Regions from separate parts of the Desemzia sp. C1 genome, predicted to be linked through region 2. Evidence: riboswitches for the same ligand, from Rfam matches in the RefSeq annotation. Region 2 holds a riboswitch; the other holds the start of a gene.
What was found. Region 2 has a riboswitch for cobalamin ahead of LMF32_RS01900 (DUF4430 domain-containing protein). Riboswitches for the same ligand answer to the same signal wherever they lie in the genome.
Positions count from the first base shown of each region.

Region 1: another riboswitch for cobalamin. It lies ahead of LMF32_RS09570 (DUF4430 domain-containing protein); the one in region 2 lies ahead of LMF32_RS01900 (DUF4430 domain-containing protein).

Region 1 covers NZ_JAJIZP010000003.1:1,865,069-1,881,202, forward strand. The annotation lists partial or broken gene recN (DNA repair protein RecN) at 1-409, shown strand, start outside; gene LMF32_RS09525 (magnesium transporter CorA family protein) at 690-1,652, opposite strand; gene gndA (NADP-dependent phosphogluconate dehydrogenase) at 1,873-3,309, shown strand; gene LMF32_RS09535 (response regulator transcription factor) at 3,615-4,307, shown strand; gene LMF32_RS09540 (HAMP domain-containing histidine kinase) at 4,427-5,842, shown strand; gene LMF32_RS09545 (ISL3 family transposase) at 6,008-7,321, shown strand; gene LMF32_RS09550 (Gfo/Idh/MocA family oxidoreductase) at 7,283-7,993, opposite strand; gene LMF32_RS09555 (aminotransferase class IV) at 8,031-8,855, opposite strand; gene LMF32_RS09560 (CoA pyrophosphatase) at 9,034-9,645, shown strand; gene LMF32_RS09565 (EutP/PduV family microcompartment system protein) at 9,874-10,305, shown strand; adenosylcobalamin (AdoCbl) riboswitch at 10,425-10,577, shown strand; gene LMF32_RS09570 (DUF4430 domain-containing protein) at 10,786-11,232, shown strand; gene LMF32_RS09575 (ECF transporter S component) at 11,234-11,779, shown strand; gene LMF32_RS09580 (BMC domain-containing protein) at 11,987-12,334, shown strand; gene LMF32_RS09585 (ANTAR domain-containing protein) at 12,411-12,989, shown strand; gene LMF32_RS09590 (BMC domain-containing protein) at 13,217-13,507, shown strand; gene pduB (propanediol utilization microcompartment protein PduB) at 13,504-14,304, shown strand; gene LMF32_RS09600 (propanediol/glycerol family dehydratase large subunit) at 14,321-15,982, shown strand; gene LMF32_RS09605 (propanediol/glycerol family dehydratase medium subunit) at 15,997-16,134, shown strand, end outside.
Region 2 covers NZ_JAJIZP010000003.1:302,854-318,987, reverse strand. The annotation lists gene LMF32_RS01945 (ectonucleotide pyrophosphatase/phosphodiesterase) at 1-586, shown strand, start outside; gene spxA (transcriptional regulator SpxA) at 670-1,077, opposite strand; gene LMF32_RS01935 (hypothetical protein) at 1,369-1,671, shown strand; gene LMF32_RS01930 (lipopolysaccharide core heptose(II) kinase RfaY) at 1,682-3,277, shown strand; gene ltrA (group II intron reverse transcriptase/maturase) at 3,829-5,118, shown strand; gene LMF32_RS01920 (RluA family pseudouridine synthase) at 5,258-6,169, shown strand; gene LMF32_RS01915 (DUF1002 domain-containing protein) at 6,234-7,211, shown strand; gene LMF32_RS01910 (NADPH-dependent FMN reductase) at 7,512-8,066, opposite strand; gene LMF32_RS01905 (cob(I)yrinic acid a,c-diamide adenosyltransferase) at 8,329-8,931, shown strand; adenosylcobalamin (AdoCbl) riboswitch at 8,911-9,056, shown strand; gene LMF32_RS01900 (DUF4430 domain-containing protein) at 9,151-9,561, shown strand; gene LMF32_RS01895 (ECF transporter S component) at 9,551-10,090, shown strand; gene LMF32_RS01890 (hypothetical protein) at 10,162-10,848, opposite strand; gene floA (flotillin-like protein FloA) at 10,848-11,837, opposite strand; gene LMF32_RS01880 (NfeD family protein) at 11,830-12,441, opposite strand; gene glgB (1,4-alpha-glucan branching protein GlgB) at 12,773-14,698, shown strand; gene LMF32_RS01870 (glucose-1-phosphate adenylyltransferase) at 14,805-15,953, shown strand; gene glgD (glucose-1-phosphate adenylyltransferase subunit GlgD) at 15,940-16,134, shown strand, end outside.

The sequences.
Region 1 (16,134 bases), 1.6 Mb from region 2:
GCTTCTGGAGGAGAGTTGTCTCGTGTCATGCTGGCTTTGAAAACAGTTTTTTTCGAAAACTCAAGGGATCACGAGCATTATTTTTGATGAGGTGGATACGGGAGTAAGCGGACGAGTTGCTCAAGCTATAGCCAATAAAATTTACAAAGTTGCTGTCCATTCACAAGTGCTTTGTATTACGCATCTTCCACAAGTTGCAGCAATGGCAGACAACCATTTGTATATTTCAAAAGCTATTGTAGAAGATCGCACGGAAACCTGTGTGAACAAATTAAAAGACGCTGAACAAATCAATGAACTGGCTCGCATGTTAGCCGGAACAGAAATCACTAAATTATCCATTGAACATGCTAAAGAGTTAAAAGACTTAGCATACAAGGAAAAACAAGGAAACGTAAACCAAGCCTAGTGTAAATAAAAAGTCGTACAGAAACCGAGAAGGTTTGTTGTACGACTTTTTTTACTATTGAGTAATTTATGGACTAAACGAAATTCATTAATGTGTAAAGGACTGATAAAAGGCCAGAACCTAACATGGCAAATATAATGATTAGGATGAAAAATCTTAAGCCTTTATTTGTTTTCTTTGATTTTTTTTGATTGTTCAAGCAGATTCCCCTCACTTCCATACGCGCTTTTGATAAGTTTACAATAACTGCTTATCCTTTTACAAGGGACTTTAAAAAACTTTAGAAAAACTCATTCTTTTTCATCCAATAAGCTGTCACAGCTAGTAAAATTACTGTCCCAAAAAGAAGGATCCAAAATCCGAATGGAGAATCTTCAAAAGGAACAGGCACGTTCATTCCCCACAGAGAACCAATCAGCGTAGGAATGGTAAAAATAAAAGTGATGGAAGTTAAAAACTTAACGACCGTATTCAAATTATTTGAAATAACAGATGAAAAAGTACTACTCAATTGATTCAATAAACGATAAGTTTGAGAAGCCATCACTTCTGCTTGGCGATTTTCTACCATCACATCTCGAAGCAGCTCATCATCTATTGGATTTGCAGTAAAATCTTCCAGTTCTTTCAAACGATCAATGACAGGATGATTGCTTTTTAAAGCAGTGTCTATAAATACCAAACTTTTTTGTAGTTCCATCAAATCAAATAAATATTGTGATTTAGAGGAAGACTGCAATTGAACCTCTAAGTCATCAGTAGATTGATTGATTTCTTTCAAATAAGTAATGAACAAAGAAGCGATATGCATCGATGCTTTCAAAACAAACTGATCAGCTGTTTTAAAATTATTGAGTTTGTCATCATCAACTTGCATAAAACTTTTTAAGAATTCAGGAGTATCATGAGTAGCAGTAATCAGTGTATCTTCTGCCATTATAATTGATAAAGGACGAGTAACATACTCAGTCAAATTCAATCGGCTTTTCGTTTTTAAAGGATATAAAAGAACGATTAAACCGGGGGTATTATCATATTGTTTACCTAGTTTTTCGTAACGTGAAATTTCGTCTGCATCAAATGCTCCCGTTAGGTAATCGACTGGAAAGTGATACGTATGTGCTAAATGAAGGATATCTTCTTCATTTGCTTGACTGATGTGGATCCAGTCAGAAGAAGTTGTTTCCGGATTGTTATTCGGCAAGAAATCGCCTTTTTCATCTCGATTTAAGTAATGAATCATATTTATACACCGCCATATTTTATATTGAATGTCTTATAGCTATTGTACCTTATAAACCACAAACTAGCGTCAGCCTTGCTTATGAATTTTTTTGTTCAACAGCCGATAAATAAAAAAAACAATGTAGCTTTAATATTTAGCGATTGTCTGCTAAAATTAAGAAGGAATGCTTAGCTTCATAAATAAGATACTAATGGCTTTGAAGGGAGAATATAATTACATGAGTAAACAACAAATTGGTGTTGTAGGTATGGCTGTAATGGGGAAAAACTTAGCATTGAATATTGAAAGCAGAGGTTACTCTGTTTCTATATACAATCGTACGACTGCAAAATCAGCAGCTGTCATTGAAGAAAACCCAGGAAAAAACTTAGTTTTAACTGAAACGATCGAAGAATTTGTAGATTCATTGGAAACACCAAGACGTATTGTTTTGATGGTTCAAGCTGGAAAAGGGACAGACTTAGTGATCCAATCTCTATTACCTCATTTAGATAAAGGCGATGTACTGATTGATGGAGGAAATACGTTCTTCAAAGATACAATTCGCCGCAGCGAAGAATTGGCTGAATCAGGTATCAACTTCATCGGAACTGGAGTTTCCGGCGGTGAAGAAGGAGCATTAAAAGGACCTGCTATCATGCCAGGTGGACAAAAAGAGGCTTACGATCTAGTAGCACCTATCTTAGAACAAATTGCTGCTAAAGCACCAAGTGACGGCGAACCATGTGTGGCTTATATTGGACCAAACGGTGCAGGACATTACGTGAAAATGGTCCATAACGGTATCGAATATGGGGATATGCAATTGATTGCTGAGTCTTATCATTTATTGCGTGAAGTGGTTGGATTATCTGTGGAAGAAATTGCAGAAGTCTTCAGAGAATGGAATCAAGGTGAATTAGATAGTTTCTTGATTGAGATCACTGCTGATGCATTAACTAAAAAAGATCCTGAAACAGGTAAACCAATGGTGGAAATCATTTTGGACCGTGCTGGAAACAAAGGAACTGGAAAATGGACTTCTCAAAGTGCATTAGACCTAGGTGTTCCACTTCCATTGATTACTGAATCTGTATTTGCCCGTTACATTTCTGCTTTGAAGAGTGAACGTGTAGAAGCCAGCAAAGTATTGCCAAAACCGGCTGCATACTCATTCGACGGTGACAAAAAAGAAATGGTTGAAAAAATTCGTCAAGCATTGTACTTCAGTAAAATCATGAGCTATGCTCAAGGATTTGCCCAAATGCGTACAGCTAGTGAAGAATACGATTGGAACTTGCAATATGGCGAGATCGCGAAAATTTTCCGCGCTGGTTGTATTATCCGTGCTCGTTTCTTACAAGAAATCACTAATGCATATGACCGTAATCCTGAATTGAAAAACTTGGTTTTAGATGAATACTTCATGGACATTACTAAAAACTATCAAGATTCTGTTCGTGATATTATCGGAATCGCTGTTAAATCTGGTGTTCCAATTCCAACATTCTCTTCAGCAATTGCTTATTATGATTCTTACCGTAGTGCAGATCTGCCGGCTAACATCATCCAAGCTCAACGTGATTATTTCGGTGCCCACACTTACGAACGTAAAGACAAAGAAGGCACATTCCATTTTGACTGGTATGGAGATAAAGGACAAGAAGAACTATAATCAGTACGACAAGGTTAAATTAGAAAAGTTTTATAGTAAAGACAGGATTAGGACAAAAGTTCTAATCCTGTCTTTACGAATGTTTACAAAAGGCGATGATTCCGCTTAATTCATTCCTGTGTTTAAAATTTCGCCATGTTTGGAAGAAAAGCAACGAAATAAAGAATTGTTATTCTCATTTTATTCTAATTTATGGTAAAATAATAAAAGAGAAATGAAAAATCCCATTGAGAAGTTTAATAAATAGTGCTATTGTAACAAAGGCGTGTTATACGTGCGGATAAAAAAGGAGCGAGATTATCTCTATGAGTAGAGTACTGATTATTGAAGATGAAAAAAACTTGGCAAGATTTGTAGAACTAGAATTAAAACATGAAGGGTATGAAACCGACGTCCGTTATGATGGACGAAATGGTTTAGAAGCTGCATTAGATGAAAAAGAATCATGGGATGTGATTTTACTAGATGTCATGTTGCCGGAATTAAATGGAATCGATGTTTGTCGTCGTATTCGACAAGTCAGCAATGTGCCTATCATTATGATGACTGCACGTGATTCAGTGATAGATAGAGTTTCCGGATTAGATCATGGAGCAGACGATTACATTGTAAAACCTTTTGCAATTGAAGAACTATTGGCTCGTTTACGCGCTTTGTTACGTCGTATCGATATTGAAGGCGAACAAAACATGACAAAACAAACTACGGTACATTACCGTGATCTAGTGGTTGAAAAAGAAAACCGTATTGTTCGTAGAGGCGAAGAAGTTATTGAATTGACGAAACGTGAATATGAGTTGTTGTTAGAATTGATGGAAAATGTAAATATCGTTTTATCCAGAGATGTTTTATTGAATAAAGTATGGGGCTACGAAACAGAAGTAGAAACGAATGTGGTGGATGTTTATATCCGTTATTTGCGTAACAAACTTGATGTTCCAGGAAATGAGAGTTACATCCAAACAGTCCGCGGAACAGGTTATGTGATGCGTTCGTGAAAAATTTCCTAAAAACTAGGAATGAAGAAGAAAATAAGCTAAAGCGGGTTTCGTCGTTAAAGTGGAAATGGTCACTGATTGTTGCAATCGCCATTTTTCTTACTTATATGATTTTTTCTGTGACTATTTTTTATAGTTTTAGACAAATCATGTTCAGTCAAGAAGATGAAAATGTTAAAGAAATCATTACCGGCGTAACAAACCGATTGAATGTAGAATCAGCAGTTTTGACAAAGGCAACTGTTTATCAGTCCTTAAGTCCTACTTACACACCTTCAGCTCTTGAAATTGAAGAAAACTTTGACCAGCGTAATTTGATTATCGGTCAAGATGGCAATTATCAAGACACGTTGTATGCTGAAATGAGTGAAGAGGGGATAGTGGTAAGAGTATATAGCCCAACTTCTCGTTTATTGTTTGAATCGAGACCTAGTGATGTTTCGTTTAATCCAGAGGCTAAATTGACTGTACAGCTGATCGATATCAACGGTAAAGAAGGAATATCTGGGATAGCGCCGGTTTATTCGAGTCAAAACGGTATTCTAATCGGGTATATACATGTGACGAATGCATTAGACGACTACCATCAAATGTCGAGTCAAATCATTTCAGCGGTGTTTACGATTGGTGTGTTTGCTCTTTTATTCAGTGGCATAACAGGATTTTTATTGGCCAGCAAGTTTTTACAGCCATTAAAAACTATGACTACGACTATGAATGATATTCGAAAAGACACTCAATCTCAATCGCGGATTCCATTGGGAAATACGAATGATGAGTTAGCTCATTTGTCTACCGTATTCAATGATATGCTGGATAAGATGCAGCTGTACATTGAACAGCAAAAGCAATTTGTGGAGGATGTTTCTCATGAATTAAGAACTCCTGTAGCAGTTATGGAAGGTCATTTGAAATTGTTGAACCGCTGGGGAAAAGAAGATCCAGAGATATTAGATGAGTCTTTATCAGCATCTTTGCAGGAAGTTGAGCGCATGAAGACACTTGTGCAAGAGATGTTAGATCTATCCCGAGCTGAGCAGGTAGAAATTCATTACAAAAATGAAAAAACACCTATCAAGCAAGTGGTGCATCAAAATTACAATAACTTCAAAATGCTGTATCCTAATTTTGTGTTTAACTTAGATGATGATTTAAATGAAGAAATTTATGTCAGTATTTATCGCCATCACTTGGAACAAATCTTAATCATATTGTTGGATAATGCCGTTAAATATTCAACTGACAGAAATGAAGTGCATATTTCGATTGCTTCTGATGATAAATTTGTCCATGTTGCTATTCAAGATTTTGGTGAAGGAATGACACCGGAAGATGCGGATAAGATCTTTAATCGATTCTATAGAGTAGATAAGGCAAGAAGCCGACATAAAGGCGGAAATGGATTAGGATTGTCTATTGCTAAAGAGTTGTTGCTTGGATATAAAGGAAACATTTCAGTAGATAGTGTATTGAACCATGGATCTATTTTTAGGATCACACTTCCTATCTACAAAGAAACTGATTCTGAGCTTTAAAAACAAACTAATTACAAAAGCGAATGAGATAAAACATATGGTTCTATAATAAATACGGTTGATGGATAATTTTTCCACCAACCGTATTTTTTCGTATGTAATGAAAAAAGAACGTATCTCCGATATAATTTAATCGCCAAACCAAATTAAAGGAGATACGTCCATATGCAACAGTTTATCGCAAATACACTGCAATTAAAAGACAAAAATATTTATTTTGATGGAGAAACCGTTGAAGAAAAGATGTATAAAGGTCGACGCTCGTTGTTTTATCATGCTCAGTTATCCTATATTCCAGAAAGATGTCCTGAATGTGGGACTAAAAACGAGCACTATTCTATTGTAAAAAATGGCACTAGAACATCGCGTCTAACGCTAATGCATGTGTCTGGCCTACCGGCCTACTTAATGTTAAAGAAACAACGTTTCTTCTGTAAAAAATGCCTCTCTGCTTTTACTGCTCAAACAGCTATTGTCGATCAAGACTGCTTTGTCTCTACTCGTGTCAAACAACACATCGCCGATCAAGCAACGAAAATAAAATCTGTGAAAATGATTGCTGAAGAACATTCGGTATCTTGGAATACGGTGCATCGCGTCATCATTCAAACGGCTGAAAAACTAAAAATTCGACCGGTTTCTTCTTTGCCGGATCACCTCAGTTTTGATGAATTTAAAAGTGTCAACTCGGTTAAATTTTCGATGAGTTTTATTTATTGTGATGCGCTGACCCATAGGGTTGTAGATGTTGTAGCGAATAGACAAAAAGGTGAGTTATTGCGTTATTTCCAACGGTTCTCATTACCTGTCCGAAAAAAAGTAAAGACGGTAACGATTGATATGTACGAACCTTACATCCAATTAATTCCGGCTCTCTTTCCCAATGCAGCGATTATTTTTGATCGCTTTCATATCGTTCAGGCTTTAAACAGAGAGCTAAATAAATGCAGAGTAACCGTCATGAATGAATACCGCTATAAAGATGGCCGTCTTTATAATAAATATAAAAGATACTGGAAACTGCCTTTAAAATCTGAAACCCTGTTAACTTCTTCCAAGTATGTTAAGTTTAAACTTTTCGATTACTTAACTAATACGCAATCTATTGTGGATTACTTAATGTCGTTCAATGAAACTTTAAAAGAAACATATACTGTCATTCAAAATCTACGTTATGCTTTAGCGAATAATCAGTGGGAATACTTTAAATATGTTCTAAACCAAGCCAAAATCAAACCCATTTCAAAAGGATTAAAACGAGTACTCAGAACACTGAGAAAACACCTCAACATTGTCCAGAATACGTTTGAGTACCCTTATTTAACAAATGGTCCTATTGAAGGGATTAATAATAAAATTAAAGTCTTAAAACGAACGGCGTTCGGTTACCGAAATTACACCAACTTCCGTAATCGGATTTTATTAATGACACGCTTATATTTACCGGAGAAAGAAAAACAGACTAAGCAAGTTGCCTAGTCTGTGTAAAATTTTCTCATCAACCTTATTTGACGAAGAACCGTTTTTGTTCATGATGCCGATGGCTGTACAACCGTCTCCAATTAATTCAAGCACCACATTCTGCAACAGACCGTCTTTTTCCAAATACCGCACGTGACTATCCACTACTTCTCTATCCATCAAGAAACGAAGGGTATCTACTACGTGAATAAAATCTTCCACTACAAAAGTTCTTGGGTCTTGTGCATTTTGGAATCTATTTTTTTGAATAAAAACTAAGTCCGGTTTGCCATAGTCCTTCAAGCGGGAAATCATAGGCGAAAAACGTCTATTGAAACCAACCATCGCGATCAAATTCTTTTCTTTTGCTAAATCGACCAGCTGCTGACTTTCTTCAAAACTAAAAGATAAAGGCTTGTCTACGTAAACATGGATGCCGTTTTCAAGCAATTTTTTTGTGAGTTCAAAGTGGGCTTCTGTAGCTGCGCTGACGAATGCAGCTTGAATACCGGATTTGATCAGTTCCTCTACGGTTGTGACAGATTCAGTAAGCCGGTATTTTTTTGCTAACTGCTCTAATTTTTCTAGATTCCTAGTACAAAGCGCCAATTCGATACCTTCTTTTTCAGTAAGAACAGGTAAATAAGCTTTTTTTGCAATATCTCCCAGTCCAATAATTCCAATTTTCATAAAATGGCCTCCTTATTATAGGTGTAATTAAACGCATTTACTTGCGGTAACGGTTTTGTTCAATATAGACGGATACCATTCGATCATATTCATGCATGATCGTTTTCACTAGAGGCTGTTCAGCCGATTTCACCAACCAGTCCTCGATCGAGCGGATAGGCAATACATTGTTTCCTGTTCCGGTAATGAAAGCTGCATCAATGGACTCTAGTTGTACAACCGAAATGGTTTCTTCGCATATTTGGATCTCTTTTTTGCGGCAGATTTCAAAGACTTTTTTTCGCACAATTCCAAGCAAAACATTTTTTGCTGGTGAAGTGAACAGTTTACCGTCTTTAACGATGAACAGATTGGAGCGGCTTCCTTCGGTAACATAGTCTTCTTGATCGACCAATAAAACCTCATAAGCTCCTTTTTTCTGCCTTTCCCGCAACACAGTTTTTTGGTATTCATCTCGTTGGATCTTCAAATTCGGATCTGGACGTTCCAATTTCAATAAGGTCGTATGCATCCCCGTTTCGTAAAATTCTGATGGAGGGTAAACGGTTTTAGTGAAAAACAGCAGCATACCAACAGCTTGATTGCAGATGATTTTAATGTTTTGATCGACTACTTTATTTGAAGCAATCAAACGATAGATACGTTCCGTTAAGATCTCATCGGAATCAGTCAATTGAAGATGAATAAAAGATGCAGATTTTCTTAAACGCTCCAAATGATCTTCTAAGAATAAGGCTATCCCTTCTTGGACACGGATAACTTCATAAACACTTTTTCCGTTAAGTTCTTGGAAAACTTGTGTGTTGCCAGTGGCTACTTCATCGGAATTGTGAAAATAACTGGATCGTTCAATTTGTTCCATGGAATTCTCCTTTTGAATGGGCACATAAAAAAATAAATGAGTGTCATTCCTTTTATTCCTATTGTAGATTGAAAACATACAAAGCTGCAAGTTTTTTATTGAATAGCACAGTAGATACATGTCTATTCTTCAAGTATAATGAATGAAAGTAAAGAGCAGTTGGAAAGGAGTAGAGAACTTGTTGGAGAAAATTAAAAAAATCATAACAAATCATGAAGCAAAACCAATTGGAAATCAGCGCCATTTCTCAGTTTTACTTCCTTTGATCCAAGTTAAAGGGGAATGGCATTTGTTGTATGAAGTTCGAAGCAAACACATCTCTCAACCAGGTGAAACTTCTTTTCCGGGAGGGGCAGTCGAAATGGGAGAAACTTACGAAGAAGCCGCCGTCCGTGAAACGATGGAAGAATTGAACCTTCCGCGCAATGCTATCCAAATATTAGGGGAAATGGATTTTATCGTCAGTGAAGAAGCCGTTATACGATCTTTTGTCGGAGAACTGAAAGATATAGACATTAAGTCTATTATCAGTAATGAAGAAGTTGAGAAGCTGTATACCGTTCCATTGAGCTATTTCATGATACACGATCCCGATTATTTTGAAATGGCTGTCAAATTCGAACATGCAAAAAACTTTCCTTTCGATCGCATTCCAAACGGTAAGCAGTACAAGTGGAGACATGGAAAGCAAACAATAGCTTTTTACCAACTGCAAGAACAGACACTATGGGGATTTACGGCAGGATTGACCGATCGATTCATCAAATTGCTGAAAGAAAATGGACTTTGAGAAGCAGGCTAATCTAGAGTCGATAAACTTAAACTAGGTGTCAAGCTCTGGAGATTGCTGTATACTATAGGTGAATAGCGAAAGTTGGTGAAAGACTTTTATATAATGGAAGCGCTGTACAATTTAACTTGACGCTACATTTCTGAAAATTAACTTTAGAAGTGTAGTGGTAGATATATACTAAGTCGCAGTCCTTATCAACAATCATTTACAGAAAGAAGGAATTAAATGAAAAGAATCATGCTGATCGGAGCAACTGGCTGTGGTAAAACGACACTGAGCCAACGAATAAATGGGAAAGAACTGAAATACAATAAAACACAAGCGATCCAATTTGAATCAGGATTAATTGATACACCGGGAGAATTTGTTCAGCATAGGGGGTATTATAGTGCATTAAAAGTAACATCCGTCGAGGCTGATGTGATAGCTTTCGTTGCAAGTGTAACGGAGGACAAGCAGATCTTTGCCCCTTTATTTAATTCTTATTTTACCAAACCGGTTATTGGAATCCTTACTAAAGTGGATCTGGCTGCTTCTGATCAAGATATAAAAAAAGCTGGTGACAGATTGCGATTAGCAGGAGCAAAAGAACTATTCAATGTATCTTCATATACAGATGAAGGCATCGAAGAATTAGTAAATTATTTGAATGACTGAAATCGGATAAATGTGGATAACTCCAACTTTCGAGGTCAATTCATTTCATTATAGAAATAAGAAGTTTAAAAAAGTAGTGGTTTTTAAAGCGCTTTATGCTATACTAAATTCGATAGAACAATTGAATTCAAAAGTGTCTAGAATAAGGAAGCCGGTGTAAATCCGGCACGGTCCCGCCACTGTGATAAACCTTTTTGGTTTTAAGTCAGATCATTATTCTGAACAGCTATTAATGCGAAAGCTCTGTTTCGAGGCAAAACAGAAAGCTTCTAGGTCTATGGGATTGTCTCGTAGGCCTTTTTATGTGCTTCAAAACAACTGCTGCTTGTATTAGTGGTACTTAAAGAAGGATTGAATTCTATCAGCAGTCTGCAGACTGGAATAAAATGATGGTAGAGGATCTCTAAAGAAGGAGAATTAGTACAATGGCGTACTTCTCTATTTTTAGCTTAAATTACAAAGATAAAAGGAGAAGTGAAGATGAAAAAATGGGTAAATCTGTTAGCTGTTAGTGCACTTTCAACATTCGTGATTACAGGATGCGGGAATGGTGGAGATGGTGATCAAGCTGAAACTCCAACGTCAACTGTAGAAAGTACAGTAAGTGAAACGGCAAGTACAACAGCAAGCAATCAAGAAGAAATGGTATCTGTTAATGTAAGTGTTCAAGAAGACGGAGAGCTTATTCCGGGAACGGATAAAGAGCTGGAAGTTGCTGAAGAATCTAATCTTCTGGATGTCATGAAAGAAAATTACGATGTAGAAGAAAGTAATACTTTCATCAACTCAATAGAAGGTATTTCTCAAGACGAAGAAGAAGGGAAATATTGGATGTTCGACGTTAATGGAGAAGCTGCACCAGTTGGAGCTGCCGATACTATTGTAAAAGATGGCGATGAAGTGGTGTGGAATTTGAGTGGTATGTAATATGAAAAATGTTAATCCAGTCAGAAGGATCGCATTATTGTCGATGATGATCGCAGTTACGCATGTAGGACGGTTAATGTTGCAAATTTTACCTAATGTTCAACCAGTAACAACTATACTGATTATTTTGACACTATCAATGGGAATAGCAGATGGGTTGATTGTGGCTGTTTTGTCCATCTTGATCTCCAATTTGACGTTGGGTATGGGGATATGGACATTCGCTCAGATTATTTCTTTTTCTGTAATTGTATTGATTACGGGGTTAGTGATAAAACCAATGTATAAAAAAATACCAAAGTGGATGATGGTGTTGTATGCTGCATTTGCCGGTATTTTATATGGTCTTGTAGTTTCTTTTATTATGAAGTACTTACTAGGATTTGAAAATTTCTGGGCTTATTATATGATGGGTGTTCCGATGGATTTGATGCATGCTTTTGGTAACGGTTTATTTTATATTATCTTAAGTCCTGTTTTATTTCCATTGATCGAAAAAAACCTAGAGACAAGAGGTTATATCAGAAATAGAAGCAAGGATATTTAAAAATCCTTGCTTCTATTTTTTTGTCTTTAAATGAAAGTACGCGTTTTTAAAAATATTTATCTTTGCAGCGCTTAGCAAAAACTAATGAGACAAATTTTAGAAAAGGGTTTCATTTTTACGTTGACATCGCTTACTAAAGTGTTATAATAATGTCAGAGTCATTTTTAGAAACGAATAAAGCCACTATGCGGAAGATAGGTGATGTAGTTGAGTGAAAAGCAAAGAATGATCCAAGAATACGTGCCGGGAAAACAAATTACACTTGCACATGTGATCGCCAATCCAGACCCAGATATCTACATAAAACTCGGTCTTCCAGATAGCATGAATAGCAATGCCATAGGTATATTGACTATTACTCCCAGCGAAGCTGCTATTATCGCTGCTGATATTGCATCAAAAGCTGCTGAAGTTACTATTGGATTTATAGATCGATTTAGTGGTTCTGTAGTATTTACTGGCGGTATCACTGCAGTAGAAGCTGCGTTAAGTGAAGTACTTGCTGCTTTAGGGAAAATTTTAGGTTTTTCAGATACGGTCATCTCCAGAACTTAAGTTTAGTTAATAAAGTAAAGAGATCGAAACAGATCATTAGTGAAAGTATATTTTGATAGGAAGTGAAAAGATCAAAATGAAAGAAACTATTGTGATAGTCGACGCTGACTTAACAACTAGATTAACGTTAAAAAAATTATTGATAGAAGAAAATTACGATGTTGTAAGCGAAGGGAAAGATGGATTTGAAGCAATCGATATGTGCAAATCTAAAAGACCTGATCTTCTTATCATTAATGCAGAATTACCTGTATTAAATGGGATCAAAGCCGGCAAAAAAATTATAATAGAAAATTATGCGAAAGCCGTCATTTACTTATGTAACGATTGTGATGAAATGAATAAGACGAACTTAGACCGCATCAATAGTAATCGAACGATTGGTTGGGTTCCAAAGCCGGTGCACAAAGAAGTGCTGCTGTCGACTATTTGTTTAGGAATGGAAAAAATAGCCTATATTGAACAATTGGAAGAAGAAGTCGTTGGTTTGAATAAAAAGTTAGGTGAAAGAAAAATCATAGAAAAAGCTAAAGGTATTCTCATGGAGGAACAAAGATTGAACGAGTCTGAGGCTTATAAGTTTATCCAAAGGCTTAGTATGCAAAAACAGACCTCTATGGCGGAAATAGCTGATTTGATTTTGTTGGACGTCTAAAAAATAATAGAATAATGGCAGGTAATGGAACGTGTCATAGAAAAAGCAAAGGTGCTTAGAAAACGACTTTTTAAAGTCGCTTTTTAAGCACCTTTGCTTTTTGCACTAAATGGAGGGATCGGTCTAAACGAAGAGAGCAAAAACTCCATGATAGTATGAAAAGTTTAGGGAATACTTGTAGTCAATTTCATTGTCGGGTAGTCAATATAATTTGAGGAGGAAGACCTATGCAACAAGAAGCGTTAGGTATGATTGAAACAAAAGGGCTTGTTGGCTCGATTGAAGCTGCAGATGCAATGGTAAAAGCAGCAAATGTTGTATTGATCGGAACTGAAAAAATCGGTTCAGGATTAGTAACGGTTATGGTTCGAGGTGATGTAGGAGCAGTGAAAGCAGCAGTAGATGCAGGTGTTAGTGCAGCTGAAAGAATTGGAGAGGTAGTCTCTAGTTATGTCATACCTAGACCTCACAGTGATGTTGAAAGAATTTTACCTACAAAAGGTGTTGGTGAAGAATGAATGATCAAGACCTGTTAATCAATGATATTTTAAATAGAGTATTAGATAAGATGGATAAAAAGGACAGTCAGCCGAAAGGAGATTCAATCATGGTGAATAACGCAAAAAGCTTAACAGAATACATTGGATCAACAAAAACAGGAGACACTATTGGTTTAGTTATTGCTAATGTGGATTCTCAATTGTTGGAATCAATGAAATTAGAAAAGTCTTATCGTTCGATTGGTATCGTAGGCGCCAGAACCGGTGCAGGTCCGCACATTATGGCTGCAGATGAAGCTGTAAAAGCAACCAATACAGAAATCGTTCTAATTGAATTGCCAAGAGATACAAAAGATGGAGCAGGTCATGGATCATTGATCATCTTCGGTGGAGAAGACGTTTCCGATGTTAAACGAGCAGTTGAAGTAACATTACAAGAAGTGGAAAGAACATTTGGAGATGTATATTCTAATGAAGCTGGACACATAGAATTGCAATATACAGCACGTGCAAGTTATGCCGTAAATAAAGCTTTCGGAGCGCCAGTTGGGAAAGCATTCGGATTAATTGTTGGTGCGCCGGCTGCGATCGGTGTCGTAATGGCAGATGCAGCTGTAAAAGCAGCAAACGTTGAAGTCGTTGGTTTTGGATCACCGGGTAATGGTGGAACAAGTTTCTCGAATGAAGCCATTCTGCAAATCACAGGAGATTCCGGTGCTGTTCGACAAGCCGTTATTTCTGCTAGAGAAGTCGGTAAAAAATTATTGTCAAGTATGGGAGACGAACCTGTTAACGGCGCTCCATCATACATTTAATTAGGAGGGATACAATATGAGATCAAAACGTTTTGAAATTTTAGAAAATAAACCAGTAAATAAAGATGGGTTTGTCAAAGAATGGGTCGATGAGGGTTTTATTGCAATGGACAGTCCAAATGATCCAAAGCCAAGTATTCGGATAGAAAATGGAGAAATCGTTGAATTAGATGGGAAACAAAAAGAAGAATTTGACTTGATTGATAGCTTTATTGCTACTTATGGAATAAATAAAGAAAATGCTGAAAAAGTTATTAATATGAGTTCAAAAGAGCTGGCCAATAAATTGGTTGATCCAAATGTTTCCCGTTCAGAGGTCATTGCATTGACCACTTCCATGACGCCAGCAAAAGTATGCGAAGTAGTTAGTGAAATGAATGTTGTAGAAATGATGATGTCAGTCCAAAAAATGAGATCCAGAAAAAGACCAGCTACTCAGTCTCATGTAACAAACCTTAGAGATAATCCCGTTTTGATCGCAGCAGACGCAGCGGAAGGTGCTTTTAGGGGATTCGATGAACAAGAATCAACAACAGCAGTTGCACGTTACGCTCCATTAAATGCTATCAGTATTATGGTTGGATCAAATGTAGGGAGACCTGGTACACTAGCACAATGTTCTTCAGAAGAAGCAACTGAATTAGATTTAGGGATGCGCGGTTTAACAGCATATGCTGAAACCATCTCAGTATATGGAACAGAAAATGTCTTTACTGACGGAGATGACACTCCTTGGTCTAAAGGGTTTTTAGCTTCTGCTTATGCTTCTCGCGGGATCAAAATGCGCTTTACTTCCGGTACAGGTTCTGAAGTTCAAATGGGATTTGCTGAAGGAAAATCAATGTTGTATCTAGAAGCAAGGTGTATTTTCATCACTAAAGCTGCAGGTGTTCAAGGATTACAAAATGGATCGATCAGTTGTGTTGGGATCCCAGCCGCCGTTCCATCAGGAATTCGTGCAATCTTAGGTGAAAATCTTATTACTGCAATGCTCGATTTAGAGAATGCTTCAGGAAATGACCAAACTTTCTCACATTCAGATATGAGAAGAACAGCAAGGTTATTGATGCAATTGTTACCAGGAACAGATTATGTTTCTTCAGGTTACTCTTCCGTTCCAAACTACGACAATATGTTCGCAGGTTCGAATACGGATGCAGAAGATTACGATGACTATAATGTTATCCAACGTGACCTTAGAGTAGACGGTGGATTGAGACCAGTTACAGAAGAAGAAGTCGTAAAAATTAGAAATAAAGGTGCTCGCGCAATTCAAGCTGTCTTTGAAAGCCTGGGATTACCGGCTGTTACTGAAGAAGAAGTTGAAGCAGCAACTTATGCGTATGGTTCACATGATATGCCAGACCGTAGTGTCGTTGAAGATCTGAAAGGTGCATCTGATATTATGAATAGGGGTGTAACAGGTCTAGATATTGTCAAAGGTTTAGCTAAACACAATTTTGAAGATACAGCACAAAGTGTATTGAACCAGCTAAAACAACGTACAACAGGTGATTTCTTACAAACAGCATCAATCTTTGATAAAGATTGGAAAGTTATCTCTGCTGTTAATGAACCGAATGATTATGCTGGACCAGGAACTGGTTACCGTCTAGATGGTGCAGAGTGGGAAAAAGTTAAAAATATTCCTACAGCAATCGATCCTAGAGACATTTAAGAGGAGGGATAAAAATGGCAGAAATCAATGAAAAATTATTGCGATCAGTTATTGAAGAAGTTTTAAAAGAAATGGGAAATAGTATCGAAAAAGTTTCTTTCCGACAAGATAGTGGTATGGAAGAAGGCACTGAAACAAGCACTGCAACAGCT
Region 2 (16,134 bases):
CTTTGAAGAGACTATCGTGGCTATTTTAGGAGATCATTACCAAATTGACACACACACTGTGATTCACTTAAACAGTTATTTTGAAACATTAGGATGGTTGAAAAAGAATCAAAGAGGTCAGATAGAAAAGTGGAAAGTTGTGGCAAAAAGCGCAGATGGGGCAACCTATATCTATACTAAACCAGGGATGGATCTGCAAACCGTAGCTGAAGCACTTCGTAAACTTCCAGAAGGAATCGAATTTATTTATACGCAGCAACAAGCAGTAGAACTAAGAGCCGATAAGATGTGCAGCTTTTTACTTGAGGCTGAACGAGGCTATTATTTTTCCGATAAAGATGGACCGTTGTACGAAAAAACAAAAGGCACAGATTACCACAAAGCAGCTCATGGTTTTTCGCCGACGAAAGAAAATTACGACACGATGATGTTCATTTCAGGTCCTGGAATCAATCAGCAGGCAAAACTCTCTTTTGCTCGACTAGTAGATGCAGCACCGACTTTATTGTACGCAATGGGATATGAATTTACTCATGAAACAGATGGGGTTATCCTGAAAGATTTGTTTGTAGCTGCTGATGAATAAAAAGGTGTACGAAGCTGGAGACTTTAATAAAAAATTAAAGGCAAAAAGAGCTGGGAATGGTGATCTCAGCTTATTTTTGCTATTCAGTTAGCTTCTAAGGCGAGTTCTTCTTGAATACGTTGGAATTCTAATTTGCGGACGTCTCTTGGCAAGAAGCAACGGATTTCATCAGCGTTGTAACCTACTTGGATTCTTCTTTCATCCGTAAGAATAGGTCTTCTGATGAGTTCGGGATTCTTATGTATCAAATCCAACAACTTTTCCAAGGACAATTCTTCAATATCGACGGTGAGATTTTGATAAGCGTGAGAACGGTAAGAAATAATTTCTTCAGTTCCTTCTTCTGTCAAACGAAGAATATTCTTCAATTCATCAATAGATAAGGGGTTAGCAATAATGTTTTTTTCAACATACGGCAAGTGTTGTTCATCTAACCATGCCTTTGCTTTTCTGCAGGAAGTGCAACTAGGGGTAGTATAAAGATTAATCATATTTATCTCTCCTTTACTTATGTAGCAATTAGGGATAAAGCGATTTCAGTCATTATTATATCCCTTTTATTAAAAAAAAGCAAGAAATTTGACTTTTTTTATTTTCTGATTCTCATAGTCCCATCATTTAGCTTAGAAAAATTCGTTAGAAAAATAGTCATTGAAACTAAAAAAGAACTTAAAAAAGTGTAATTTTTTTACTTAAGGACATTTCTCGTTATAATAAACTCAACAGATCCTTATCTTGAAATTTTTAATAACTACTGCAAAAAATAGAAGGAGGAAATGACAATGAATGATTTGAAAAAATTGATCTTAGCAAGTATTGGTGGAGTTTCAATGACGTATGATAAAGTCGAAGAAATGGTTGAAAAACTAGCTTCAAGAGGGCAAATCACTGTAGAACAAGGGAAAAAATTAAGTGAAGAATTGATGCGTAAAGGAAAACAAAAAGATGATTCGATCGATAAGGATGAAGTACAAGCTATTTTGCTTCAAATGAACGTAGCCCAACGCAAAGATATTGAAGAATTAGAATTGAAAATTGCAGCTTTAAACGCTCAAATTGATGAGATAGTAGAAAATAACGAGTAGGGGTGATCTTGTGCCTTCAAGTGGAGAAAGATTACGGGAAATTGTGAGGGTCTTAGCTAAATATGGTTTCGGCCATATTTACAATACACGTGTCCGCTCACGGAAAAAAGAACAGGACCCTAAAAAACTACGCCAAGCATTTGAAGAACTGGGTCCTGGCTTCATCAAGATAGGGCAGATTCTTTCTACTAGAAGAGATATCTTACCCTTGGAATACATTACTGAATTATCTAAGCTGCAAGACGAAGCGCCCTCTTTCCCATTTGAAGAAGCAAAAGCGATTTTTGTAAAAGAATTTGGACAGAAAATAGAAGATGTTTTTGAAAGAATTGACGAAAAACCTTTAGCAAGTGCTTCTGTCTCACAAGTACATCGCGGCAAATTGTACACAGGCGAAGAGGTCATTCTGAAAGTCCAACGTCCGGATATGGAGACCACTCTTTTACAAGATATCGAGTTGTTTATTCGAATTGTGGATCGTGCGCCTAATATTTTTAAAGATTTCTTAGTGAGTCCTAAAGAAGCGTTTGAAGAAATTCGCCAAACCTCAAAAAGAGAATTAGACTTTCGCAATGAAGCCAATGCTATATTGCGCTTCAGCGAGTTGAATAAAGAAGTAGCTTGTGTAGACGTGCCGAAAGTGTTTTTATCGTTTAATTCCAAACGAGTGATTGTAGAAGAGTACATTGAAGGGTATAAAATTTTAGATATTGAATCGTTGAATGAAGCGGGCTATATCCGCGAAGACATCGGAGAAAAACTATTGTTGGCTTTTTTATCTCAAGTCTTTAAAGACGGTTTTTTCCACGGGGATCCTCATCCAGGGAATCTGATCATCAAAGAAGGAAAGATTTACTTTATTGATTTTGGAATTATGGGTCAGTTATCCAGTGAAAATAGAGAGCATTTAAATCAATTGTTGAAATCGATCGTGATGAAAGATCTAGATCAGTTGATGAATACGTTATTAAAAATCGGTGTGCAGAAAAAGCGGATCGATCGAGCACGTTTTTACGAAGATTTGAATTATTTGGTGGAAACGTATTTAACTGCAAGTTTCAGTTCAATCCAATTTGGCACTTTGATTGCGGATGTTTTGGATGTTACTCGAAAACACAGCATTTCAATGCCTAGCGAATACACAGTTTTGGTCCGAGCTTTAACGATGTTGGAGGGGTTGATCACTGATCTGGCACCTAATTTGAACGTCGTACAAGTTGCAAAAGGCTACTTATCTGAGAGTGATAATTTTAAACTATTCGAGCCAATCAGCAGCGAAAAACTGTTGCTGAACTCTGTGAAATTTGCCAAAGGTATGATTGAATTGCCTCTGCAAGTCTCAAAACTTTTTGAAAACCTGAATAATGGCCGAACGAAGATCAAATTGGATCTAGTCAATATGGATGACAAATGGACTGGACTAAATAAGATGGTCAATCGCGTCGTTTTTGCATTGATTGTTTCTGCACTGATTATGTCTTCAGCATTGATTATTTTTGCTACAGAAAGAACAGGGACGTCTTTACTAGGTATCATTTTTTTCCTTGGTGCAGGATTTTTAGGGTTATGGCTGATCATTTCCATTATCCGTTCAGAAAGGTTATGAGGGTTAAACCAAGTAAGGTGCAACAGGAGAAAAGAGCAGAAACTCTTTTCTCTTTTTTGGTTCGCCCAGCATGGGCGAACTCTAACGGGTGTAAGTCCCGAATGCGACCTGACAGTGGTAAGCATATAGCTGACGGCAAGGGTGTCCACCGTGAGGTGGAATCTGAAGGAAGCCCAAGGCAAAACTCTGGTCTGACGAACAGAAATCACATAAGAGGTGAGTCGAGTGGATAAAGCTGCCAAAGAAGCTAAAGTCCGATAACTGTCCTAACTCGAAGCATAAATGTGGCAGATAGATGGAGTGAAAGAGTTCGCACCTTAACTGGGGAGGTCTCATGACGTTATACCAAATACACTTAGTGATAAGTGCTTGACTCATGAGAAGTCAGCAGAGGTCGTAGTAGTGAAGACAGCTAGTGAAAGCTAGAAAGAGCGAAGGACCGAACAATTTTATCGTTACAAACATCTTTATTGGAGGCCGCCAAAGACTATTGGCTACGACAGCGTAAAAGTAGATAGCTGCCTTACGAGAGCAGAAAAGGAGTAACAAGCATGCAGGAAAACAGGACACTGGATAGAATCCTATCCAGAAATAATTTAAACGAAGCCTTTCGACAAGTGGAACGGAATAAAGGTGCCGCAGGCATTGACGGTATGTCTATCGAAGAGGCTAAAGAATATCTTCGTCAGCACAAAGAAGAGCTTATTCAGACTATTCGTCAACGTCACTATCAACCTAAACCTGTCAGAAGAGTAGAAATACCTAAACCATCGGGTGGGGTCAGACTACTGGGTATACCGACAGTGATTGACCGAGTTATTCAACAAGCGATTGCACAAGTTCTCACACCCATTTTTGACGAACACTTCCACAACAGTAGTTATGGATTCCGTCCAAACCGCAACGCCCATATGGCTATAGCGCAAGGGCTAAGAGATATGAACGAAGGGTATCACTGGATTGTCGACATTGATTTAGAGAAGTTCTTTGACACCGTTAACCATGATCGATTGATGAATCTAGTTTCTCGGAAAATAACCGATGGTGATGTGATATCATTGATTCGGAAATATCTCGTGAGTGGCATTATGGTAAACGGAGAATATGAGGAAAGTCCAGTTGGCACTCCCCAAGGGGGAAACCTCTCGCCATTATTGAGTAATATCCTCTTAAATGAACTCGACCAAGAACTAGAGAGAAGAGGTCTACACTTCGTGCGATACGCAGATGACTGCATTATCCTAGTTAAGAGCGAATTCGCAGCAAGGCGCGTAATGCGTTCGGTTACACGATATATTGAGGAAACTCTGGGTTTAACTGTGAACACGAGTAAATCGAAAATCATTAAACCTAATGACCCAACCTTTAAATTCTTGGGATTTGGATTCTATTGGTCGAAAGCAGATAAAGGCTATCAAGCAAAGCCTCATGCCATATCAATCGAGACGTTTAAATATAAGCTTCATCAGCTAAGCAAGAAAAGCTGGGGCATTGATATGGCTTACCGCATCGTTAAATTGAATCAAGTCATCAGAGGATGGGTGAACTATTTCAAAATAGGAAATATGCACACAAAACTCAAGAAAATAGCGAGTCATCTTCGTTATCGACTGAGGATGTGTATCTGGCACCAATGGAAAACAGCCAAAAATCGAAGAAGAGCCCTCACTAAACTAGGGATGAGCGACTACAACGCCTACATGAATAGCCACAGTTCCAAAGGAACTGCCCGAATAGCCCTGTCCTGGGTTATGACAACCACAGTAACCAATAAGATACTAGCCCTTAAAGGTCTAGTATCTCCAGATAGTTACTATTTAAAACAAAAGCATGTTATATAAAATTGAACCGCCGTATACCGAACGGTACGTACGGTGGTGTGAGAGGACGGTAAATAAATTAATTATTTACCTCCTACTCGATATGCCTCGTTTAAAGCCAGAATAGTGTATAATAAATCATGAGAGCGAGGAATTTAAAATGAAAAAGCCTATGAAGAAAACAGCAAAGAAAAAAGAGGGTAAGGTAAACTTAGTCGTAAAAGAAGAAACCGAATTATTGGATTTTCTGTTGAATCAAAAAGTAAAAAGCAGTCGAAATTCGATCAAATCTGTATTAAGCAGAGGCCAAGTAACTGTAGATGGAAAAGTAGTGAAACAATTCAACTATACTTTGACACCCGGACAAGTAGTAAAGATCGAAGACAATAAAGCTGCTCAAAAACAAAGTGAATTGGTAGGAATGTCTATTTTACATGAGGATGATGACATTATCGTTGTGGACAAAGAAGCAGGCATTTTATCGATAGCTGCAGGACATCAAAAAGAAATGACGGCACATAGACAACTCAACATTTATGCAAAACAAGAAAATCCGAATAACCGCATATTTGTGGTGCATCGTTTAGACAGAGACACTTCTGGTGTGATGTTGTTTGCTAAAAGTGAAGAAGTTAAACAAAAAATGCAGCAAAATTGGAAGAATATTGTGAAAGAAAGAATCTATACGACTTTAGTCGAAGGAGACGTTAAAGAAGAAGCCGGAAAAATTGAGTCTTGGCTGACAGAGAATACGAAATCGTTCAAAGTCCATTCCAGTCCTAGAGACAATGGCGGACAGCACGCTGTAAGTCATTACAAGAAGCTGCGTTCAAACGGGGTTACCAGCTTGCTGGAAGTGCAGCTGGAAACTGGTAGAAAAAATCAGATCCGTGTGCATATGGCAGATATCGGCCATCCAGTAGTAGGAGACAAAAAGTACGGATCAACGGTCAATTACATGAAACGTTTAGGTTTGCATGCGACGACGATCGCTTTTGAACATCCAACAACAGGCGAAGTGGTGCGTTTTACTTCTCCGGTTCCAAAGGTGTTTTACACAAAAACAAAATAATCGGTCTAAAGTTGGAAGATAAACCCTCTAGAGTTGGGTAAACTAAGTTAAGGAGGTTAGACATATGACACATCGTTTGAAAAAACTTGGAATAAAAACAGTAATGGTTACAGGATTGGTGGGCGGCTTCATTATTAGTCCGCTTACAGCAAATGCAGCTGAAGACGGAATAGACACAACAGTAGTGAATGAAAAATGGGGAAAGCCAACATTCGTTTATGGCGGTGGATTATCTGATACAGAAGTAGAGGAAACTGAAGAATTGATCGGCATCGAAAACCCTGAAAATGTCGTCAGCGTAAATGTCACTGGTGACGAATTAGTCAAATACTTAGGAGCCGGTTCTGGGAACACTTCTAGTCTTATTTCATCGGTATTGGTAGAAAAAGAAGATGACGGACATGGAGTAGTTGTAGACATCAAAACGCCGGAAAACATCACACAAATTACTCAAGAGCAATATGCAAATGCTGCCATCACAGCTGGTGTTGCAGACGCAACGATCGAAGTAGCCAGCATCCGTCCGGCAACAGGTGAAAGTGCCTTAACCGGTATTTATAAAGCTTTTGATGTCAACGGAGAAGATCTGGATCAAGATCGAATGGAAGTAGCTCAAGACGAGTTGGAAACGACTAATGATATCGCTCAAGAAAACGCGGATAATGGAGAGTTTGATCCATCTAAATTAGACCAGGCCATTATTGAGATCAAACAATCGTTAGCAGAGTTGAAAGAGCAGCAAGGTGAATTGGCCACTAAAGAAGATATTGAACGTATCATCAATGAAGCTTTAGCAAACAATAACCTGGAAAATGTTGTGACCCAAGAACAGATCGATCGTTTGATGAGTTTGTTTGAAAATTATCAACAAACAGCGGCTATTGATTCTGAAGCTGTAAAAGAACAATTGAACAACTTATCTGAAGTTGTCCAATCAAAATTCGGCGACTTCATCGATAGCGCAGAATCTAGCGGGCTATTTGATAAAATCGGTAACTTCTTCAAGCAAGTGTGGGAAGCTATCACAGGATTATTTAATTAAATGTAAATAAAACAGAGACTGACAAGAGACGTTTGTTAGTCTCTGTTTTTTAGTTTGAGGGTTATTAGTCAAGTTGCACTTATTAAAATGCTCACTTGACTAATAGAGGGTGTCTATTAATCAAGTGAAGATGGAATAATCGGCTAGTTGATTAATAGAGTGCTGCTATTGATCAAGTGGACTAGAAATAATCAGTCACTTGATTAATAGGACCAAATATACCCGTACGCTCATCAGCCAGCACAAAAAAGGAAAGGGACATTTTCTGTCTCTTTCCTTTTTTGTTACTTAAGTAAATGATTATAGACTAACATCGATTTTAATGAAGTTTTTGAAGCGACCTACGATAGCATCGATAAATTTAACTGTCAATTCATCTGTCAATGTACCGTTTTCGTCGAATTTTTCGTGAACAGAGCCCACGAATACATCATTACCGCCAGCTGCAGGCATAACGTAAGCAGCGACGCCCAATGTATCTAAGATATCGCGTAAGTGGATTTGTGCTTTAACTGTTCCTAAAGCACCCATTGAAGCACCCATGATCAACACTTTTTTGCCTTCCATTTCTCTGCCTGAACGAGAAACCCAGTCCAAAGCATTTTTTAATACCGCTGGAATAGAAGCATTGTATTCTGGAGTAGCGATAACTACTGCATCAGCATCTTTTACTAAAGCCTGGAAATCACGCACTTCTTGACCAGGATTTGCTTCGATTTCTTCATTAAAGAATGGTAAATTGCCGATTTCTGCAACTTCGATACCTAATTCTGGGTATGTGGTTGCTAGATGATTTACTAATTTTAAGTTGTATGAATCTTTTCTTAAACTACCTACTAATGCTACTGTTTTCACTACAACGACCTCTTTCATAAGTTAATGTTTTTTACAGAATTTATCATATCATTAGAGCTTTCTATTTAACAAGTAAAATCACTATCATAAAAGAAGAAATTCTATAAAAAGTAATTAAAATGCGGAATGCTTAAGCAAACTAGAAGTTCTTAAGGAAACTAGGTTTTGTGATAAAAGTAACAAATCTGGTTTACAATTTTTTATGGATGCATTATAGTTGGAATAGCACATAATAAAAACTAGAAAGGGGATGAAGATCAGCATGCAATTGTATACCAAAAGAGGCGATTTCGGAAACACGAATCTCATCGGCGGTCGAACAGTTTCAAAAGATTCGACAAGAGTAGACAGCTACGGCACGATTGATGAATTGAATTCACTAGTGGGCTACATTGTCAGTCAAATCGGCGCTGAAGATGCAATGATCAAAAATGAACTCGTCAAATTACAGCATGATTTATTTGATTGTGGGACTGATTTATCTACACCTCATGGAGTGAGGGAATATAAAGTCCAAAAAGATTTAGTAGATTGGATTGAAGAAAGAATTGATCAGTATGCGGAAGAAGCTCCGGCGATTGAAAAATTTATCATCCCTGGCGGAGATCCAGTTGCTGGATTGTTACATATGGCTCGGACGGTGACGAGAAGATCTGAAAGAATAATCGTTGCATTGAGTAAAGAGACTACAGTGAATCCTGTGGTAGCCATTTTCATCAATCGCTTATCGGATTATTTCTTTGCGTTAGCCCGAGTCATCAACCACAGACATGGAGTAGAAGAACCTTTTTATGAACGTGGAGGAGTCGTTTTTCATCCAGATTTGAAAAAAGAGGCTTTACCGAAAACTAAATACGACGATTGAAAAATGGAAGTTGGTGCAAATCCAACACGGTCCCGCCACTGTGAGAAGTTTATCGCTTCGAGTCAGGTCTTTTTTTCAATAGTTCCTATCAACAAGAGGCTTCGAGGCAAAGTACTCTTTTATTCTTTTGAGTTCTAATAGGCTGCTATCGTCATTTTGCCTTATTAGAACTTTTTTATATGTCAAAAATCAAAAAAATTATTATCAGGAGGAATAGAAATGATCCATTCAATCAAATTAATTCTTTTAGCATCATCAGCTCTTTTAGTAACGGCTTGCGGAAGCGGCAGCCAAGAAGCAGACTCAAAGCCTATTTCTTCGACAGAATCAAGCGTAGTGGAAACTACGGTATCCGTTTCATTTTCATTTGAAGAAGACGAAAAAGAACTTGCAGATTTAGCTAAAGAAACTGATGTTCAAGAAGGACAATCTGTGTTAGAAGCTTTGAAAGATAACTACAAGGTAGTGGAAGAGGGCGGTCTAGTGAGTTCTATCGAAGGACATGAGCAAGTTGAAAAGGAAAGCAAGTATTGGTTATATACAGTGAATGACGAGCAGCCGACTGTTGGAGCAAGCGACTACATTCTTGAAGAGGGTGATGAAGTGAAGTGGTTATTAAATGCCTACTAATCAACCTTTTAGAATCCGAAAAGTCCACCATATAGCTTTACTGGGTATGCTGACAACATTATGTTATGTCAGTCGGCTAGTATTTCAATTTTTGCCGAATGTCCAACCTGTAACAGTTATTTTGTTATTGATTACGATGTTATTGGGAATGAAAGATGGTCTTATTGTTTCTTTATTAAGCGTAGTGATTTCCAATATTAATTTGGGTTTAGGAGTATGGACTCTTGCTCAAATAACTTCTTTTTCAATTATCATCATTCTGACAGGATTGATCAATCGCTACGTATCATTTGAGCGATTGCCGTTTTTTGGGATGGTTTTTTATGCTGGTTTAACTGGATACATTTATGGATTCATCATCTCCGCGGTACAAGCGCCCTTTTTCGGTATTCAAAATTTTTGGGCTTATTATTTGTCCGGACTTCCATTTGATACGTTGCACGCAGTTGGCAATAGCGGGTTTTATCTAATATTGGCACCTATTTTGATACCATTAATAAAAAAGTTGATGAAAAGCTTCTACGCTTAAATAATGTTGTCCATAAAAAAAACAGGTCCGGAATCCGGACCTGTTTTTTAGTCTATCAACACAAACTAACCTTATCTAATAGGACGTTTGCTTCTAGGTTGATCAAGTATTTCTTTATAAATCACAGCTTGAACAATATTTCTTTGCAAATTGGTTTTTAAAGCCGGCTGTTTATCAGAGTATGCATCTCTGGAAGATTTTTTTGATGGAACAGGAGTCTTTTTCATCGAATGACCTTGAGTATTGAACTCTGTGCCTTCATAACTGGCTGTTCCCTCTAAACTGCCTAAACCTTCATAACCTGATCTTCCTTCAGTGCTGCCTGCACCCTCATAACCAATATGCCCCTCGGTACTACTTCCGCCTTCATAACTGCGGTGAGCAGTATTTCTTTTTGAAGGAGAAGCTGTTTTAGGAGTCGTGTTTCTTTTTTGAGGACTTTTTTGTTTAGAGCTTGTATTGTCCAATTCATTCATAGCGTCTTTAAATTCAGCTGCCAACTCTCTCCAACTCTGAGTTTTACCAGAAGATCGGTTAGTACCGGAAGCTGTTACAGATCTGCTCGTATTTCGTGGAGCAGCGTCTCTTCGATCAGCTCGTTGTTGATTTCTGTTGCTCGTATTTGCTTTAGGAGAGGAGTAAGGATTTCTTTTTTGCCCAGAATTTTTAGGAAATAGGGCACGAATGAAAAAGAAAAAAATGAAAATACCGCTATACGCCAATAAACCCAGCATAATAATGAAAAATAAAGCATCCATTATTCATCACTTTCTCTCTTAGAACTTTCTGAAATTGAACTTCTCATATCTGTATCTGCATTGATATTTTTCATGTTGTAATAATCCATAGCACCAAGATTTCCAGATTTTAATGCATCTGCTAAAGCTAGTGGAACTTGAGACTCGGCTTCTACAACACGAGCACGCATTCGTTGAGTTTCAGCTTGCATTTCTTGTTCTTCTGCAATCGCCATTGAACGTCTTTCTTCTGCTTTAGCTTGGGCGATATTCTTGTCTGCTTGTGCTTGTTCAGTTTGCAATTGAGCACCGATATTACGTCCGACATCAACATCCGCGATATCGATCGATAGAATCTCAAAAGCAGTACCAGAGTCTAAGCCTTTATTTAAGATAACTTTTGAAATGCCGTCTGGATTTTCCAGAACTGCACTATGGTTTATTGAACTACCAACAGTGGTAACAATCCCTTCACCGACACGGGCAATAATAGTATCTTCTCCGGCACCACCGACTAACCGTTCAATGTTTGCACGAACTGTTACCTTAGCTTTTACACGAACTTCGATACCATTTTTAGCAACAGCGGCGATAAAAGGAGTTTCGATAACTTTAGGATTAACACTCACTTGTACCGCTTCAAACACATTACGACCTGCTAAATCGATAGCAGCTGCTTGCTCAAATTTAAGTGGGATATTTGCTCTCTCAGCGGCGATTAAAGCATCAATAACTTGGTTGATGTCTCCACCTGCTAAGTAATGAGCTTCTAAATCGTTAATGTTGATCACCAAACCAGCTTTTGTTGCTTTGATTAAAGGACGCACGATGTGAGAAGGAATAACTCTTCTCAAACGCATTCCTACTAGAGTTCCAATACCAATCTTTACTCCTGAGAAATACGCTGTAACCCATAAACCTACGGGTACAAATCTTAAGAATAGACTGATGATTACTAAAACGATAATAGCGATTATCGCTAAACCAATCCAACTACTTGTTTCATTCATCTTCTACCACTCTCCTAACGACTATTTTTGAACCTTCTACTCTAATAACTTCTATTAGCACGTTTTCTTCGATTCGTTCATTTTGGCTCAACACATCTAATGAAACTTCATCAAATACCGCTTTTCCAGTGGGTCTTAAAGCAGTAAGTGTTTTGCCTTTTTTTCCAAGCAAGGTTGAATAATCAATATTGCTTGAATATCCTCTGGCGGTATCCAAATTATTCGTCAGCACTAATTTACTGAAATTATCAAAAGAATATCCTTTTTTGGCTAGGATGATCACTAGGCCGACCGATAAAAGAAAAGCTATGCTCAAATCACGAACAGCTTGGGCAAGATCTCCTACAGTTTGATATAAGCCAAAAAGAATCAATATAATCCCAAAAATACCGGCTACTCCAAAATCAGGAATGAATACTTCAAAGACCAATAATGAAATACCTAAAATGAAAATGATGATCGTATACCACTCATCATACTCATTCAAAAAGAAGTAAGCAGAAAAACTGGCTAACGAAACAGCTGCACCGATTGTTGAACGGGGAGTTAAAGCTGCAATGACTAATCCCAGAAAACCAATGGATAAAAGTACAATATCTAACATAGAAATACCTCCTTTCATAAGAAAATCTTTCTTAATATGGATGATTCCGATCGAACTGTTAGAAAACGGGTTCTTACCTGTATTCTACCATTAAAGTATTCTAATAGTCACTATTTAGACAAAAATCGTTAAAGCTGAACCATAAAATGATGACAACCACTTTTAACTGATTTAGAAGTGTCTTTAAAAGCATTTTAAAAAAGGTAGTGGTATAGTTGAAGAGACAACAGGATTGAAAAAAACAACCATATTATTAAAATAAAGATGTAAAAATAGTATTTAAATGATAATATGATTAAAATGCGAATGTTATTAAGGAAGAGGTGTCAATATGGAAAATCATACAACAAATCAATTTGACCTTATGAGGTTTAGAAAAGACAGTTACTTGTTCAATACGGGCAAGTACTATGATTGCTATTATTCATTGGGATGTCATAAAGAAATAAATGAGGAGCATGAAGGGTATCGGTTTACGGTCTGGGCACCTCATGCTAAGACAGTCTCCTTAGTGAGTGATTGTACAGATTGGAATATGGGAAAACCATTGGAAAAAATAGATGAAACAGAGATGTGGACTGTTTTTTGTGAAACGGCAAAAGAAGGGCAACCTTATAAATATCGTATCGAGCAACAAGATGGTACGGTAAAACTAAAAATTGATCCCCAGGCATTTGAGTTCGAAGTTCGTCCAAAAGAGGCATCAGTTATAAAAGAATTGCCACAGAAGAAATGGCGTGATGGACTATGGATGGCAAACAAGAAACGGTTTCCAGCGCACGAGCGTCCACTGAATATTTACGAAGTACATATGAGCTCTTGGAATCGTCATCCGGATGGCAGCTGGTACAGCATTCCAGAATTGCAAGCCGAGCTGATTCCATATGTAAAAGAGAATGGTTACACACATATTGAATTTTTACCGTTGATGGAACATCCTCTAGATGCTTCATGGGGGTATCAGGCTACTGGATACTTCGCTTTATCTTCTAAATTTGGGACTATTGAAGAAATGCAGGATTTTGTTGAAGCTGCTCATTTAGCCAATGTCGGTGTTTTGATGGATTGGGTACCTAGTCATTACAACAAGAACGATTATGGTATGGCGTATTTTGATGGTACTCCGCAGTACGAATACAAAGATTACCATAAAGCTCAAAATTACCGTTGGGGGACTTTAAACTTTGACTTAGGAAAGCCGCAAGTACACAGTTTTTTAATTTCTAATGCTCTTTTCTGGATAGAACAGTTCCATTTAGATGGTTTAAGAGTAGATGCTGTCTCTAATATGCTCTATTTAGATTACGACGAAGGAGAGTGGACGCCTAACGAAGACGGAAGCAACCACAATCGAGAAGGCGTAAGTTTTATACAAAAGTTAAACAACATTGTATTTGAACGACACCCAGATACGTTAATGATCGCAGAAGAAAGTACAGCTTGGGAAAAAGTAACAGGTTCTATTGATGAAGGTGGATTAGGTTTTAATTACAAATGGAATATGGGTTGGATGAACGACACCTTAAGATTCTTCGAAATGGATCCAATACACCGCAAAAATCACTTCAATTTATTAACTTTTTCATTTATGTATATGTTTAATGAAAATTATTTGCTTCCTTTTTCTCATGATGAAGTGGTTCATGGTAAAAAATCGTTGATGCATAAAATGCCTGGCGATCGATACAATCAATTTGCCGGACTGCGGGTTTTAGAAGCATACCGTATGGTTCATCCTGGAAAAAAATTAGGCTTTATGGGAAATGAATTTGGACAATTTTTGGAATGGAAGTTTGATGACTCTCTTGAATGGGAGAACTTAACGGACCCAATGAATCAAAAACACTTGGACTTTACGCGTACATTAAATCAATTCTATAAAGAGCATAGGGCATTATGGGAATTAGATCATGATCCAAGAGGAATCCAAATCTTAGATGCTGATAACGCAGAAGAATCGATCATGACATTCATTCGTAAAGGAAAAAAACCAAGAGATTTTCTGATTGTTATATGCAATTTTGTTCCAATAGAACGGCATAATTATCGAGTAGGAGTTCCATTTGAAGGACAGTATGAAGAAATCTTAAACACTGAGATGGAAGCATTGGGCGGTACTTGGACAAAAGGTCAAGGAGTGCTGAAAACTGAGAAGAAAGCTTGGAACCAACAAGAATACTCTCTGAATTTGATTGTACCTGCAATGAGCGTAGTGATTTTAAAGCCCAAAAGAGTCTTTAAAGTGCCAAAAGAATAAATATTCATTTTTTACAGCAAATCATTTTGATTTAAAATGCATTACAGTTACTATATTACCGAAGGAGGGTAGAGGAAGTTAGTGTCATCTTAACTTCCGTATACAGATGAAAAAAGAAATCGTTGCTATGATCTTAGCTGGAGGCCAAGGGTCACGTCTAGGAAAATTAACCAAAGAAATTGCTAAGCCTGCGGTACCATTCGGTGGAAAATACCGAATCATTGATTTTGCATTAAGTAACTGTGCAAATTCAGGAATCAAAAGTGTTGGGGTTGTCACTCAATACCAACCCTTAGAGCTGAACGCTCATGTTGGAAATGGTGATTCTTGGGGACTGAACACACATGATGGCGGAGCTACAATCTTACAACCGTACACTAACGTTGATGGAGAAAAATGGTTCAAAGGTACAGCACACGCTATTTACCAAAATATTGGATTTATTGACAGATATGAACCAGAATATTTACTGGTACTTTCCGGAGATCATATTTATAAAATGGATTATCAAAAAATGCTGGATTTCCATAAAGAAAAGAAAGCTGCTCTAACAGTTGGAGTTATCCCAGTAGAATGGGAAGAAGCTTCTCGTTTCGGATTAATGAATACGGATAAATCTGGAAGAATCATTGAATTTCAAGAAAAACCAGAAAATCCAAAAAGCAATTTAGCTTCAATGGGGATCTACATCTTTGACTGGCCGCGTTTGAAACAATATTTAATAGACAACCAAGCTAAAAACCGGACTATGGAAGACTTCGGTATGCATGTTATTCCAGCATATCTGCGCAACAGCGAAGATATTTATGCTTATGCGTTTAGAGACTATTGGAAAGATGTAGGGACGATTGAAAGTCTATGGCAAGCAAACATGGAGTTCTTGGATCCAAATCACGCTTTAAACATTCGAGATGAGAACTGGCGCATTTACTCTAAGAATCCAGATTCCCCGCCACAGTTCTTAACTAAGGATTCTAAAGTAACGAATTCTATGATTGTAGACGGCTGCTATGTCGCAGGCGAAATTAATCATTCCATTCTGTCTCATAATGTAAAAGTAGGTAAAGGTTCGGTAGTCAAAGACAGTTTTATCATGTCTAACGTGACGATTGGTGAAAATGTAACAATCGATCATGCTATCGTAGGCGAAAATGCGAAATTGCATGATGGAGCTGAATTGATTGGTAAAGAGAAAGATATTGCTGTTTTAGGTTATTCTGAGGAGATAGGAGGACTTAAAGATGATGAGAAATAGTTTTTGTGCCATATTGAATTTAGTTGAAGATGGAAGTAAACTGCATCCCTTAACAAAAAAGAGACCAATAGCTGCTTTACCTTTTGCGAGCAGATATAGATTGATTGATTTTCCGTTTACGGCTTTGCATAATGCTGAAGCAACTTCCGCATCTTTATTCATTTCAGGAAGCGGTCATTCA